4 regions of the Leuconostoc kimchii IMSNU 11154 genome follow, and region 3 is predicted to be linked to each of the others. Evidence: riboswitches for the same ligand, from Rfam matches in the RefSeq annotation. Region 3 holds a riboswitch; each other region holds the start of a gene.
The links. A riboswitch is a leader RNA that binds a small molecule or an ion and turns the genes downstream of it on or off. The one in region 3 is predicted to bind thiamine pyrophosphate.

Region 1 (3,433 bases), 980 kb from region 3:
ATCTACCTCTAAATTTACAACATGCTTGGGCCATTTATTACGCACAAAATACTGGTAAATTGGTAATAAATGATCAAACACTGTTCGATCAATTTTTTTATTATAGTGAATCATTTGATATATGCTAAACAGCGCTAGTATTTGCTGCCAATAAGGCGCCATATGTGTCGCTAAAATGGCCTGCCAATCCATCATAATGTCGTTTTTTCTCAGTTTTTCTTCGTACGCCATCAATTCTTGAATCATATCCCAATTATTTTCGAGTGGCATCTCTGGAAATTTAAATTGTGCTTCGTTTGGCGTCTCTAACACATGCGTTACCCATAAATTATCAGGTTCATAGATGTGCATGGTGCCTACACTGTGATAATACTTTCCTACTGGTATATGGAGCTCACGCGCCATCAATTCTTGAATAAAGGTAAATGAGAAAACGTCACTCACAATACCGCGAAAAGCATCATTAGCTCGCATATAAGCAATCATATCTAGATGATTATCTCGAATAAAAAATTGTAGACCCAAAGTGCACGACACATCTAAATTGTTTGGAATAGCCAACTCACTGCCATCAAAAATTTGTAATACTGCACGTTTAGAATCTGGATCTTTGATTAATAAATCTTTAACATTTTGCCATTGACTTGATTGTTGACCTTTATCATTAAACAATTTCGATCCATAGGCAGTACCTGTTAAAATACGGCCATCCATTGAATAATCTGGCATTTTTTTATTATAGTAGCTGATGTAATCTAAGCGGTTATTACCTGTTAAATACCATAATACTTCGGCAAAATTAAATATAATATTACATTTTCTTTTTTGATTATAAATGCCTCTTTGTACTGGTTGATTAATCCTAAAATGATAGGCGATTTTTTCGCGACTTTGAAACCCTCGAGGTTGATTAAAAAAGTCAGCGTGGTTGTAAATGTCATTAAGTACAGACATATAGGCGCTATCAAAATTTTCATACGTTGACATCTTTCGTTTCCTCCTCTGTGATGACGTACAATCATTATTTGTCATTCAAAAATTGTTTAATTTTTAATAAACAATCTGCAGTATCTTTGTAATATAAATAATTGACGCGACTGATAGTTCCTAAACCTCTCACAAGATAAGCGTAGGTTGTATTTTCTTGTAAGAGCAAGACAATTGGTTTATCAAATGCCGAAGCCCAGCCTATTTCAATATGTGTACCAGGCGATGCTGGATACCCCGGAAATGCCATAAACAGATGGCATTTTTTTATTGCTTCAAAATCTGCCATGGTGCATTCATCTGGGGTCATCATATGTTGACCCCATCCCTCACGTTGATGCGCGTTATCGACAACAAAGTCTGCTTCTTCAAGTAGTTGCATCACCTGTTTAATTAAACTCATACTTTGTGAATCAACGACTTTGTCATGGGTTAATAGTTGTTTAAATGGTGCTGCCAAGAATACATGGTTTCTCAAGAAATATTCCTCCTAAAATTTAGAACATAGAAAAAGAGCGTTTGCAATCATTTTTGATACTGCAAACGCTCTAGATATAGTATGTCTATCTATAATGGCACCCTAGCGGCCCTTTATATTTCACACTTTCCTACGCTGTTTGCAACAGATCAGGTTCAAAGGGTTCAAAGACTATCACTTCTCTCTCAGCTTCTTGTGAAGCACCCCTAGTATGTTAATTAATCGATTAATAACAAACTGATTCTACCACATCACATTGACAATATGCAACTTATTATCAATGTTAAAACAAGCGTTGATATGTAAAAATCCTCTCCACTGTGCGCTTTTTCACGATATAAATAAAGTCCAATATGTTAATTGGTACGAACCAATTAACATATTGGTGTTGACTTTTATATAAATAACCTATACGATAGGTTTGTAAAAATAATGACGGCATCATAGCATGATAAATTTTTCAAAATACTTTGCAAAGTAATTTTTTCTGTGTTTCTTGCGATATTTTTTACAACGATTGCCCTGTGCATTTTACTTTAATCATATTAATTTGGAGGACTTAACTAACATGAGTATTGACTCAAAGAATTATCTTGATCATCTAGACGCTTACTGGCGAGCTACTAACTATTTATCAGTCGGTCAACTTTATTTATTGGATAACCCACTACTTAGAGAAGAACTGACAGCGGATCAGGTTAAAATTCATCCGATTGGTCACTGGGGAACAATTACAAGCCAAAACTTTATCTATGCACACCTTAACCGTGCAATCAATAAATTCAACTTGAACATGTTTTACGTTGAAGGACCTGGTCACGGTGGTCAAGTCATGATTTCAAATGCTTATTTAGATGGTAGCTATACTGAGGCCTTTCCAGAAATCACACAAGATACTGCTGGCATGCAAAAAATGTTCAAACGTTTTTCATTCCCTGGCGGTGTTGCATCACACGCTGATCCAAAAGTACCTGGGTCAATTCATGAAGGTGGTGCTTTAGGCTATTCTATCCTTCACGGTGCTGGTGCGGTTCTTGATAACCCTGACTTAGTTGCTGCTGTTGTCATTGGTGATGGTGAAGCTGAAACTGCACCGTTAGCTACTTCTTGGCATGTCAATAAGTTTTTAAATCCTAAAAACGATGGGACAGTCTTACCAATTTTAAACCTTAACGGATTCAAGATTGCTAACCCCACTGTCTTGTCACGTGAAACTGATGAAACACTAACACAATACTTTACTAGCCTCGGTTGGCATCCCTATTTTGTTAGTTCATTTGATAAGCCTATTATGCAAGTTCATGAAGAAATGGCCCACACAATGGATACCGTTTTTGAGGAAATTAAAGCTATTCGTGCGACTGCTGCAAGCCAAAGTAGCGAAGAAGTCACACGGCCAACATGGCCTATGATTGTATTGCGCTCACCAAAGGGCTGGACTGGTCCTAAGAGTTGGGACGGTCAACCGATTGAAAATTCATTCCGTGCTCACCAAATTCCAATCCCTGCAGATCAAAACCATCCTGAATATATCCCTGATTTGGTTAATTGGCTAAAGTCGTACCAACCTGAGGAATTATTTGATGAAGCTGGTCATTTAGCCCCAGAAATTCAAGAAGTATTACCTAAAAAGTCATTACGTATGGCTAATAACAGCGTGACAAACGCTGGTGTCGTTAAGCCACTTAATCTCCCAGATATTAATGATTATCTCGTTGATCGTCAAGTACCTGGTAATGATTTAGCGCAAGATGCTATTTTGTTAGGTGGTTATATTAGAGACCTCATCAAGCTAAACCCAACGAATTTCCGCGGCTTTGGTCCAGATGAAACAGCTTCGAATCGTTTCCAAGATGTCTTTGAAACGACTAATCGTCAATGGTTACTACCAATTAAAGAACCAAATGATCAATTCATGGCACCTGAAGGTCGTATTATCGACTCAATGTTGTCAGAGCATTATGACGA
Region 2 (3,433 bases), 710 kb from region 3:
GGCACTGACACCAATAACAATTAGATTGAGTGTCACACTTTTTATGAAAGTCAGCTCTAAAGCAATAACCATAATTGTGGCAAATTTTATGAGTGGATTCATGATGCACCGCCGATGTAATTTAATGATTGATTGTCAAATTGCAGATGGTAATCAAACCAATTAGTGACTGCATGTAATTGATGACTAATCATGATGACCGTTTGATGTTGACGTGTGGTAAAGTCAGCGATGATATTGAGCAAATGTTGCTGCGATACGCTGTCAAGTCCAGCTAATGGCTCATCAAACAATAACGTTGGGGTACCTGTCATTAACATGAGCAATACTTGTAGCTTTTTCTGTTGGCCACCAGATAATTGATAAACAATGTGGTCACGAAGATCATTGAGATTTAACTGTGTTAACACTTGTGTCAGTTGATCATTATGCCAAATTTCAGGGAAGCGGCTTAATGATTGCGCTTGTTCTAATTCTTCGCGCACGGTCATGGCGACGAATTGTTGTTCAGCATTTTGAAAAACGAGTGCAACGTCTTGTACATGCCTAGCTATTTTACGCTTTGCAATATTTTCTTGCTGGTAAGTAATCGTACCACCGTAAAGGTATAATTTAACCAAAGCAGATAGTAGGGTTGATTTACCAACGCCGTTTGGTCCAGTGATAAGGATTCTTTTGCCTTTTGGAAATAAACGTGTCGTGCGAGATAACAGTGTCCGCTGACCACTTTCAAGTGTGACAGATTCAAGTGTCAGAATGCCTTTTTTTTCAGTAGGCAAAGACGTATGAAGCACGGGTTGGTTTGGTAATTTTGTCAAAATCTGTTGTCGCTCGTCTGGCAATGCATGATGTAAGCGACCAGCTGTCATAACAAAGATATCATCAATGGCATCAGCATAACCACTCCAATCGTGATCTGTGATTAAAATTGTTTTACCTTGACGTTGGTAGGATTTGATGACATCAATCAGTTGTAATCTTGCTGTGGGATCGACGTTTGCAAACGGTTCATCTAGCAATAAATATTCACTGTCTGCGGCTAAAACGGTAGCCAGTGCAACTTTTTGCTTTTCACCACCAGATAAATGTAATAAATCGTGATGCATAAAAGCTGTCATACCGACACTGTCTAGTGCATTTAGGATACGTTGTTCAATTTCTTCAGGTTTAACCTGTAAATTTTCAAGGCTAAATCGTAGTTCTTCAAAGGGTGTTTTCATGACAAATTGGCGTGCAGGATTTTGAAAAAGATAGCCAATGTGTGCAACACGCTGATAAGGTACAATGTCATGAACATCATAATTATCTAGCGTTAAGTTACCAGTTAATGACCCATCACTAAATGTTGGGTACAAACCAGATAGTAATTTAAGTAATGTCGATTTACCGCTACCGCTTGGACCGACAAGCAAGCTGAAACTGTTAGGTCGCAATTTAAGTGAAATATCGGTTAACACTGGTGTTTCGCGATAAGCAAAATTCACATGGTCAACCACTAACTCAGTCACGATGCAAAACACCAGCCTTTTCAATCAGTTTCTGAATGGCAACAACTAACACACCACCAAAGAATAGAAGTGAAACAAAGCGTGTTAAGAATAAGGCAATTAGAAGACCAATGTGATAAGAACCGTAGCCATCACGGACAGCAGACCAGATAAATGTCACAATTGTACCTGTGATTGCTGAGGCAAAAATACCACGCCATCCCCAGTTTTTGTAGCCCAAGACAGCAAATCCTGCTTCACTACCGATACCTTGAACAAGACCAGATAGCAAAGTTGCGACACCCCATTGGCCACCAAGTAACATTTCAACAGCAGCAGCGAAAACTTCACCTAAGACACCAGCACCAGCTTGGCGGATCAAAATGCTGGCCAGTGGTGCAGCCATCATCCAACCACCTAGTAGTAGTTCATTTGCAAATGGTGCTAAGCCCAAGGGCGTTAGGGCAGCTGATAATAAATTATAGATTGGACCAAGAACCCAAAAGATAAATCCAATAAAAACAGCGACGAATGCCAGTAGCAACACGTCACGAAGTGCCCAACGCGTTGATTTTGACTTTGAAATAGTTTGCATAGTATTATGCCTCCAAGAATTTTTTTGTAGTTGTTATTTTATGTCTGGTATACAAAATGGTTTAAAATTGAAATCATCCTCTTGAGATGTTTTCTAGGCAAATAAAAAACTCTTGGTTCATTTATGAGCCAAGAGTTTGCCTAGTACAACATCAAAAAAGCAATTCTCCCTTCGCTGGTATTAGCCAGATCAGGTTCAATGGGTGTTTCTCAGCCACGCGGCACCCCAGATTGTTAATATTAAACTACAGGTTAAATTTAACATATATTTTATATTAATGCAACTATGTTAACATGAAGTATAGTCAATTGTGATGCTAAAAAAGAAAGAGGTGTATCATGCGACACGTTGTTTTTTATGGCGCAATCAGTTTGGATGGTTTTTTATCCGATGAAAACGATGATTTGCAGTGGTTGTTCGACACGAACTTAAATAATCAGTCAACTTATGAAGCGTTCGAAAAAACAGTTGGCACATTTGTCATGGGTCGAAAAACTTTTGACATGACCAAACAACTTATGGGTGACGAAATACTTTATGAAGGCAAAGAAAAAGTTGTTTTTTCACGGGGCCAGCATGAGAATATAAAAGATGTCACCTATGTTTCAGGAGATATTGTAAAGATTATTAAAGGTTATCAACAACAATCTGGTGGTAACATATGGATTATTGGTGGTGGTGGCATTTTAAAACCATTACTTGAAGCGCATATGGTTGATGAGTTATGGGTACAAATTGTGCCGGTATTACTCGGACGAGGAAAGCGATTGTTTGAACCAGGTGACTACCGCTATCGCCTGCAAACAATTGGCACGACTCAATTAGGTGAAATGACAGAAATACATTTCAAACGAGTGGATGAATCGTTTAGCTCACTTCCTACTTGATACTATCTCAGTACGCAGAATACCATATTTGATAGAGTCGTAATAGTGACCTTGCCAATAGCGTACTTGTCGTATAGTACCTTCATGTACAAAACCTGCTTTTTTACTTACACGTACCATTCCGGCGTTACCAGACCATGTTGTGAGACCAATATGTGGCAGTTGGTCATGTTGTGCGAAAAGATCTAATATCCAAATTTTTATCGCACTGGTGGCAATACTTTTACCCCAATCACTTTTTTGATAAATAATGATACCAATTTCTAACCAATGTTGCAGGTTCCCATCAGCCCAATGTGCAGAAACCTCACCGACAATCCGATGGTTAAAATAAATTAAGCGATGATGCGTACTATTAATTAAATGGTACGCTTTTTGTTGAAATTCATGCCATGTTGGGATAGGGTCACGAAAATAGGGACCATTGAAGGCCATCCAAGTGCGATCAGCTAATCTGCCATATT
Region 3 (3,433 bases):
GACATCATCTGGAATATAATCCAAAATATTGTCTGCTGAAGCATTCGAACGCCGCAAGGCCATCGTAATAATCTGCGCTCCGGCATATTTTATAGCAGAATCAATTAAGTCATACGAATACTTTCCTGATCCTAGTATAAATCTAGACCTAAACTTGTGTCCTGCTATGATTAGATCATCATTTTGTGCCATTATTTTTTCCTCTTATCACTAAATCTCTATCTTGTTAACAAGCAGTTGTAATATCATGTTTGCTTGATGCCCTGCACATATGATGACGCGTGGTGCCATCAAACCTTCAACCCCAGCAGTTGTTTGATCCCCACAAATATAGACATTTTTTCGCATCTTTCGAGTCACAATATGATTCGCACTGTGTATCCCTGCTAAGCCATTGCCCATCACAATCGGTTTTTCTGGAAAGAATTCACGTGCCGATTGCAAAATAACAGCTTTACTTGTTGGGTCATCAAACGCCTCACAAATGACATCGCTCGTTTCAAATAGTTCTTCAACATTTTCATGTGTTACGCGAGTTTGCACTGTTGTAATATCTACAAATGGGTTGAATTCTAAAATATTTTGCTTTAAGGCAATCACTTTAGGCACACCAATTTGACTCAGCTTAAATTGCTGTCGATTTAAATTACTATAATCAACAACATCAAAGTCAATTAATGTTAAATGTCCAATACCTGAACGCGCCAATGCAATCGCAATATTAGATCCCAATCCGCCAGCACCTGCAATTGTGACATGCGCACGTGCCAATTTATCTTCTGTCCCAGCCACATTGCGCGTCTTCATTTGCTTATAAATGTCATCGACTGCTACACCATCAATACTTATTTCTGCCATGTTGTTTATCCTCGTCATTTTTCTCAACCGCCACCAACAAATGAAATCACTTCAATGTCATCTTGGTCTTCAAGCAATAAGCTATCATAAACCTCTCGCGTCACAATCGCACCATTGCGCTCAACAACAACACGTGCTGTTTGTACCTCGAGTAAGTTCAACAACTCCGAAATACTTTGCCCAACATGCGCCAACGTGTCAGTCTTGCCGTTCACTGTAATCATAATTACGCCACCTTTTCTTTATTTATTGAACACTTATTGTTACATCAATTGTTCAACATTTTTTAAACAATTAGTCACTTTCGTACGTACATCTTCCGCTTGCATGATTTCACTCACCATGCAAACACCAGAAATACCTGTATTTTTCAAACTGAGAATATTATTTTCTTTAATGCCACCAATAGCGTTGACTGGTATATCAACACAACTCACAATATCTTTTAAGGTTTCTATTGTCGTATGCTTTGTAATGACCTTTGTTTTCGTTGGATAAATCGCTCCAACGCCAAAATAATCAGCTCCCTGAGCCTCAGCCTCTTTGGCGCGTTGAACATCTTTGACTGATACACCCAAAATTTTGTCTTTACCAATCAACTGACGTACGCGTTTAACTGGTAATTCATTATCCCCGATATGTACACCAGCTGCATTGACAGCCAAGCAAATATCGACACGATCATCGATAATTAAAGGAACTTTAAATTTATCCGTTATTTTCTTTACCGCAACTGCCAAATCAAAATATCGCTTTGTTGTGACGTCCTTTTCTCTTAACTGAACAAGGGTTACACCGCTGTCACAAGCTTCAAACACAATATTCAAAAATTGCTCATCTGAATAATCATATCGGTTTGTAATTAAATACAATGTGTAGTCAATATTCTTATCAGCCAAAATTATCTATCCTCTTTTCACTATGTCAACTATTCTAAAACATAAAAAAACTGCCCCTCACGTTAAAACACGTAAAAAACAGTTCGACAAATAATATTATCAATCATATCTTCCTACGCAGATTCTAATCTGATCAGGTTATATGGGTATTTCTCAGCCTGTGAAATCGTTAGGCACCCCAGATATCTTTATTTAATTATACGTTCATGGTACACCACGTCATTGTGTGTGTCAATATCAAGTTTTTAATAACTTGATATTGACACACTAATTAAGACGATGAATTCGGTGCAAATACTGTTAAATAAAATGCGTCGCCTCTACAATATCGTCAAGTGATAAGGTATGATTATCGGTGTCATTTTTTTGCTAGACAAAACCTGTAAAAAGCATTAATATTACTTATAAATAATAAGTAAAGAGAAAAAACATGCTAAATATCACTTATAACATTCAACACTTAACGCTACGAGCAGACAATGAACCAGCGATGCGTACTTTCTACCGCGATATTTTAGGTTTGATAGAAAGCCAAGAGACTCACCAAGTCTATTCTTATGCCTTCACAAAAAGTGATGCGCCATTTTTAACACTGCAATTTGATGGTCATAAAAATACCCAATCGCATCAAGGACTGTATCATTTCGCGCTACTGTTCCCTGACACAGCTTCCTTGGCAAGTATCATTGAACGCTTACTATTAATTGAATATCCTTTAGGTGCTGGTGACCATGATGTCAGCGAGGCCTTTTATTTAAATGATCCTAATGGCAATGGCATTGAACTTTACCATGATCGCCCTAAAGAACTTTGGCAATGGGACAATGACTTGGTTCAAATGGGAACAAAAGATGTTGATGCTCAAGCATTACTTCAACAAAAACAAACTGATTGGTCAGGGTTCCCCGCTAAGATGGCCATCGGTCATCTTCATTTTGTTGGTAATAATCTGACCCGTGGCGATGCGTTTTTTATCGACGCCTTGAAAATGGCACTCACATCAACCGTTGGTGACAGTGCGCATTTCTATTCGCATAATCACTACCACCATCATCACGCCTATAATACTTGGTTAGGCCCTGATGCCACACTGCGCCAAGCACATGATACTGGTTTGCTCAATTGGACCGTATCAGTCGATCACACATACTTTAATTTACTTAAAACCAACCTAATTGATCAAAACATTGCTCCTGTAGCAAACGAGCTCTGGTTAACCGATCCGTTTGGTAGTCAATTAATCATTCGTCGTATGGATTAATTAAAAGCCCGATGTTTTATACAAGCAACACTGTCTAAAACATCGGGCTTTTAACTCATACTTTCATCACAAATAAGTTAGCTAAACTTTTGCAAATAATGGCTTCATCATCAGTGGCGCTACGATAGTTGAAATAATCACAGTCACGATGAACTCACTAGACGTGGCAGAATTAATGATATGTGAAGATAGTCCAATTTGAATAATAACTAGTGCCATTTCACCTCTTGATATCATGCCAGCACCAATCGCATAAGCTACGCGACGACTCAAGCCGGACAGCCTAGCACCAATTGATGAGCCGACAAATTTTGTGATGACGGCTAACAGGCTAAAAATAATAATTGGCAGAATTTTATCACCTAATCCTTGAACTGTAATTGTTAATCCAATCGAACCAAAAAAGACTGGATAG
Region 4 (3,433 bases), 640 kb from region 3:
GCGCAGTTCCTTTTAATGACGTATGTATTTGATCAACTAGGATATCGTAGATATGTTTGGATGTGTGATGACTGTAATGAAGCATCAAAGCACGCTGCTACACGTTTGGGATTTTCTTTCGAAGGTATTTTTAGGAATATGTGGGTATACAAAAATAGAAATAGAGATACAGCCTGGTTTTCGATTACTGATTATGAATGGCCTAGTATTAAAAACAGGATGGAAAAGTGGCTCAACAAATCTAATTTTGATAACGAAGGCATTCAGAAAAATAAATTAACCGATATGTAACAGAGAAACATTGTGCGATCATTTTGCAATGTTTCTCTGTTACTTTGTTTGCTAACAAATACCATCTCTCTATTGATCATTTGACGCTTTACAAAGGAGGAATTATCGCGTATTGTTATGATAACAATGACATATTCATAGGAAAGATGAGAAATGGCAACAATCAATATATTAACAACACTAGATGACAATTATCTCACGCAATTTAAAGTCATGTTATTATCAATTAAGCAAACCAATACAGATGATCAGTTCGACATTTGGCTAGCACATCATGCTATTTCAGAATCGTCTAGCAAACAATTAGTAGCATTCGTTAGCAAATTAGGTTATCAATTACATATGGTTCATGTAGATGTCGATGTTTGGTCATCAGCACCTGTATTGAAACAATATCCAGCTGAAATGTATTTCAGGCTTTTGTGTGGAGAATACTTACCGAAGACGTTGACACGTATTTTATATTTAGATCCTGATATTTTAGTGATTAACCCAATAAGATCTTTATGGACGCTAGATATGAAGAATCAGATGATTGCAGCAGCTAGTCACAATGGTTTAACAGGCGTTAGTCAAACTATAAACAACGTACGATTTCAAAATAAAAATAAGTATTTTAATTCTGGCGTGATGTTAATGGACTTAAATAAAATGAGAGAAAAGGTAAAATTAGACGATATTACTTCGGCCATTGATCGCTATGCTAAAAGACTAATATTACCAGATCAAGATATATTGAATTATTTGTATAGTGATCATATTTTGAGTATTCCTGAGGAGATTTGGAATTACGATACACGAGATAATATCGTGCATTTTACTAAAAGTTTAGGGAGTATTGATTTACCATGGGTTATTGAAAATACAGTTATTTTGCACTTCTGTGGTCATCCTAAACCATGGGAAAAGAGAAACCTTAACCGCTTTGCTATTCTATATAAGCATTATGAACAATTATTGCGTTTGAACTATGGTGAGTATTATTAAGTGATGCAATTTATTACTTTATGCCTGTTTAATCAAATATGGTATCAAACAAATTGAAAAAAGGAAGAATTTTTGACAAGTTTATCAAAATAAACTATAATCAATTGAACTAGGGGCGCCACATGGCTGAGAAGTACCCTTTGAACCTGAACTAGTTTGGACTAGCGTAGGAAAGTGTTTTGTGTTGCAACATTAACTGATTTGTAACGCATATATTAAATCCATTTTTTGGAGCACTTTTGTCCGCTGGCAAGAGTGCTTTTTTGTGGAGGTGAAGCATGGATTTAACAAAAGTTAATCAACAAATTGAGTCACGACAAGACGAGCTATTGGACTTAGTAAAAAATCTGGTTGCTTTCGAAACACCAGCACCACCCGCACGAAATACGCGGGAAGCACAAAATTTTGTCGCTGACTTTTTAAGCTCTTTGGGTTTTAGTATTGACCAATGGGCGTTATACGATAATGATGATATTGTTGTTGGAACCAAAAGGGGCAATCCAGCATATCAAAGTTTGATCATTAATGGGCATATGGATGTTGCTGCGTTAAACCCGAATGAAAGTTGGACTTTTACACCTTTTAAAGCGACCGTTCGTGATGATCGAATTATTGGCCGCGGTGTATCAGACATGAAAGGTGGGCTTGCTGCTGCATTATTTGCGTTGAAAATTTTGCACGATCAAAATATTTCGTTGCCTGGAAAGCTGCTTTTTGAATCAGTCATTGGGGAAGAAGTTGGTGAGGCGGGAACGAAATCAACAATTGAACATGGCTACATAGCAGATTTTGCACTTGTAACCGATTCGAGTGATTTAGAGATCCAAGGACAAGGCGGTGTTATTACAGGATGGGTGACAATTAAAAGTGATAAAACCTACCATGATGGTTTACGCCGTGAAATGATTCATGCTGGTGGTGGATTAAGGGCGGCGAGTGCTATTGAAAAGATGGCCAAGTTAATCATTGGTTTACAGGAGCTAGAACGTGATTGGGCAGTGACAAAAAGTTATCCTGGCTTCCCTGCTGGTACGAATACAATAAATCCAGCAGTAATTGAGGGCGGCAGAAATGCAGCATTTATTGCTGACGAAGCCCGCTTATGGCTAACCGTTCATTTTTATCCAAATGAAACCTATCAATCTGTCACACAAGAAGTTGAATCATTTGTTACGCGATTAGCACAAGCAGATCCATGGTTGCGAGATCATCTACCCACCTTTGAATGGGGTGGACATTCAATGATTGAAGATCGCGGTGAAATTTTCCCTGCATTAGAGGTGGATGAAAAACATCCTGCAGTACAAACGTTGTTAAACGCACATCTAACTACTTTTGAAAAGAAAACGCAAGTTTCTGTTTCAACAAGTGTAACAGATGGTGGTTGGTTTGGTGATGCACACATTCCAGCTGTGATTTATGGACCGGGTGACTTACGTCATGCACACGCAGTTGACGAAAGTATTTCAGTGGCACGTTTAGTAAAATATAGTCAAGCTTTAGCACAGTTTATTGTAGATTGGGCACACACTAAAAAGGAGTGAAAATGGGATTTAGTCAAGAAATTATAACGGAAATCGACAATATTTGGCAGGCTAATCTAAAACATCCATTCGTGCAAGAAATTGGCGCGGGTACTTTGCCAGTTAAAAAGTTCAAATATTATATGGTACAAGACTATGTATATTTGATGGATTATGCCAAAGTGTTTGCGTTAGGTGCTCTCAAAAGTCCTGATTTGAAAACAATGATACAATTTTCAAATACGCTACAGTCAATTTTAACTGAAGAAATGTCATTGCATCGACAATATGCTGCGCAATTTAACATTAGCGAAGAAACACTAGCATCTGCGGAGCCTGCACCAACAACATTGGCATACAAAAACTATTTATTATCAGTTGCTCAAACTGGCGGTCAAGCTGAACTTTTGGCTGTACTCTTACCTTGTATGTGGGGATATGAGACGATTGGTAAAAACTTAGCCCATTCACCAGGTGCTAAAAATGTACTGTATGGTGAGTGGATTGCGATGTATAGTTCACCTGATTTTAGCGCATTGACCGAATGGCTAATTCAAGAATTCGACCGAATAACAGCGCAACAGACGTTGACGCAACGTGTTCGTTTAATAAATATTTTTAAAAATTCCTTA

Region 1: another riboswitch for thiamine pyrophosphate. It lies ahead of LKI_RS09250 (nucleoside 2-deoxyribosyltransferase); the one in region 3 lies ahead of thiE (thiamine phosphate synthase).
Region 2: another riboswitch for thiamine pyrophosphate. It lies ahead of LKI_RS08030 (ECF transporter S component); the one in region 3 lies ahead of thiE (thiamine phosphate synthase).
Region 4: another riboswitch for thiamine pyrophosphate. It lies ahead of LKI_RS01105 (acetylornithine deacetylase); the one in region 3 lies ahead of thiE (thiamine phosphate synthase).

The regions. Positions count from the first base shown of each region.
Region 1 covers NC_014136.1:1,737,288-1,740,720, reverse strand. The annotation lists gene LKI_RS09255 (thymidylate synthase) at 1-987, opposite strand, end outside; gene LKI_RS09250 (nucleoside 2-deoxyribosyltransferase) at 1,022-1,465, opposite strand; TPP riboswitch at 1,576-1,683, opposite strand; gene LKI_RS09245 (phosphoketolase family protein) at 2,034-3,433, shown strand, end outside.
Region 2 covers NC_014136.1:1,475,340-1,478,772, forward strand. The annotation lists gene LKI_RS08020 (energy-coupling factor transporter transmembrane component T family protein) at 1-102, opposite strand, end outside; gene LKI_RS08025 (ABC transporter ATP-binding protein) at 99-1,508, opposite strand; gene LKI_RS08030 (ECF transporter S component) at 1,501-2,082, opposite strand; TPP riboswitch at 2,231-2,320, opposite strand; gene LKI_RS08035 (dihydrofolate reductase family protein) at 2,421-2,969, shown strand; gene LKI_RS08040 (GNAT family N-acetyltransferase) at 2,955-3,433, opposite strand, start outside.
Region 3 covers NC_014136.1:761,923-765,355, reverse strand. The annotation lists gene LKI_RS04300 (thiazole synthase) at 1-192, opposite strand, end outside; gene thiF (sulfur carrier protein ThiS adenylyltransferase ThiF) at 211-858, opposite strand; gene thiS (sulfur carrier protein ThiS) at 882-1,082, opposite strand; gene thiE (thiamine phosphate synthase) at 1,122-1,757, opposite strand; TPP riboswitch at 1,851-1,948, opposite strand; gene LKI_RS04280 (VOC family protein) at 2,188-3,018, shown strand; gene LKI_RS04275 (cation:proton antiporter) at 3,100-3,433, opposite strand, start outside.
Region 4 covers NC_014136.1:116,972-120,404, reverse strand. The annotation lists gene LKI_RS01115 (GNAT family N-acetyltransferase) at 1-291, shown strand, start outside; gene LKI_RS01110 (glycosyltransferase family 8 protein) at 445-1,278, shown strand; TPP riboswitch at 1,380-1,468, shown strand; gene LKI_RS01105 (acetylornithine deacetylase) at 1,557-2,822, shown strand; gene tenA (thiaminase II) at 2,825-3,433, shown strand, end outside.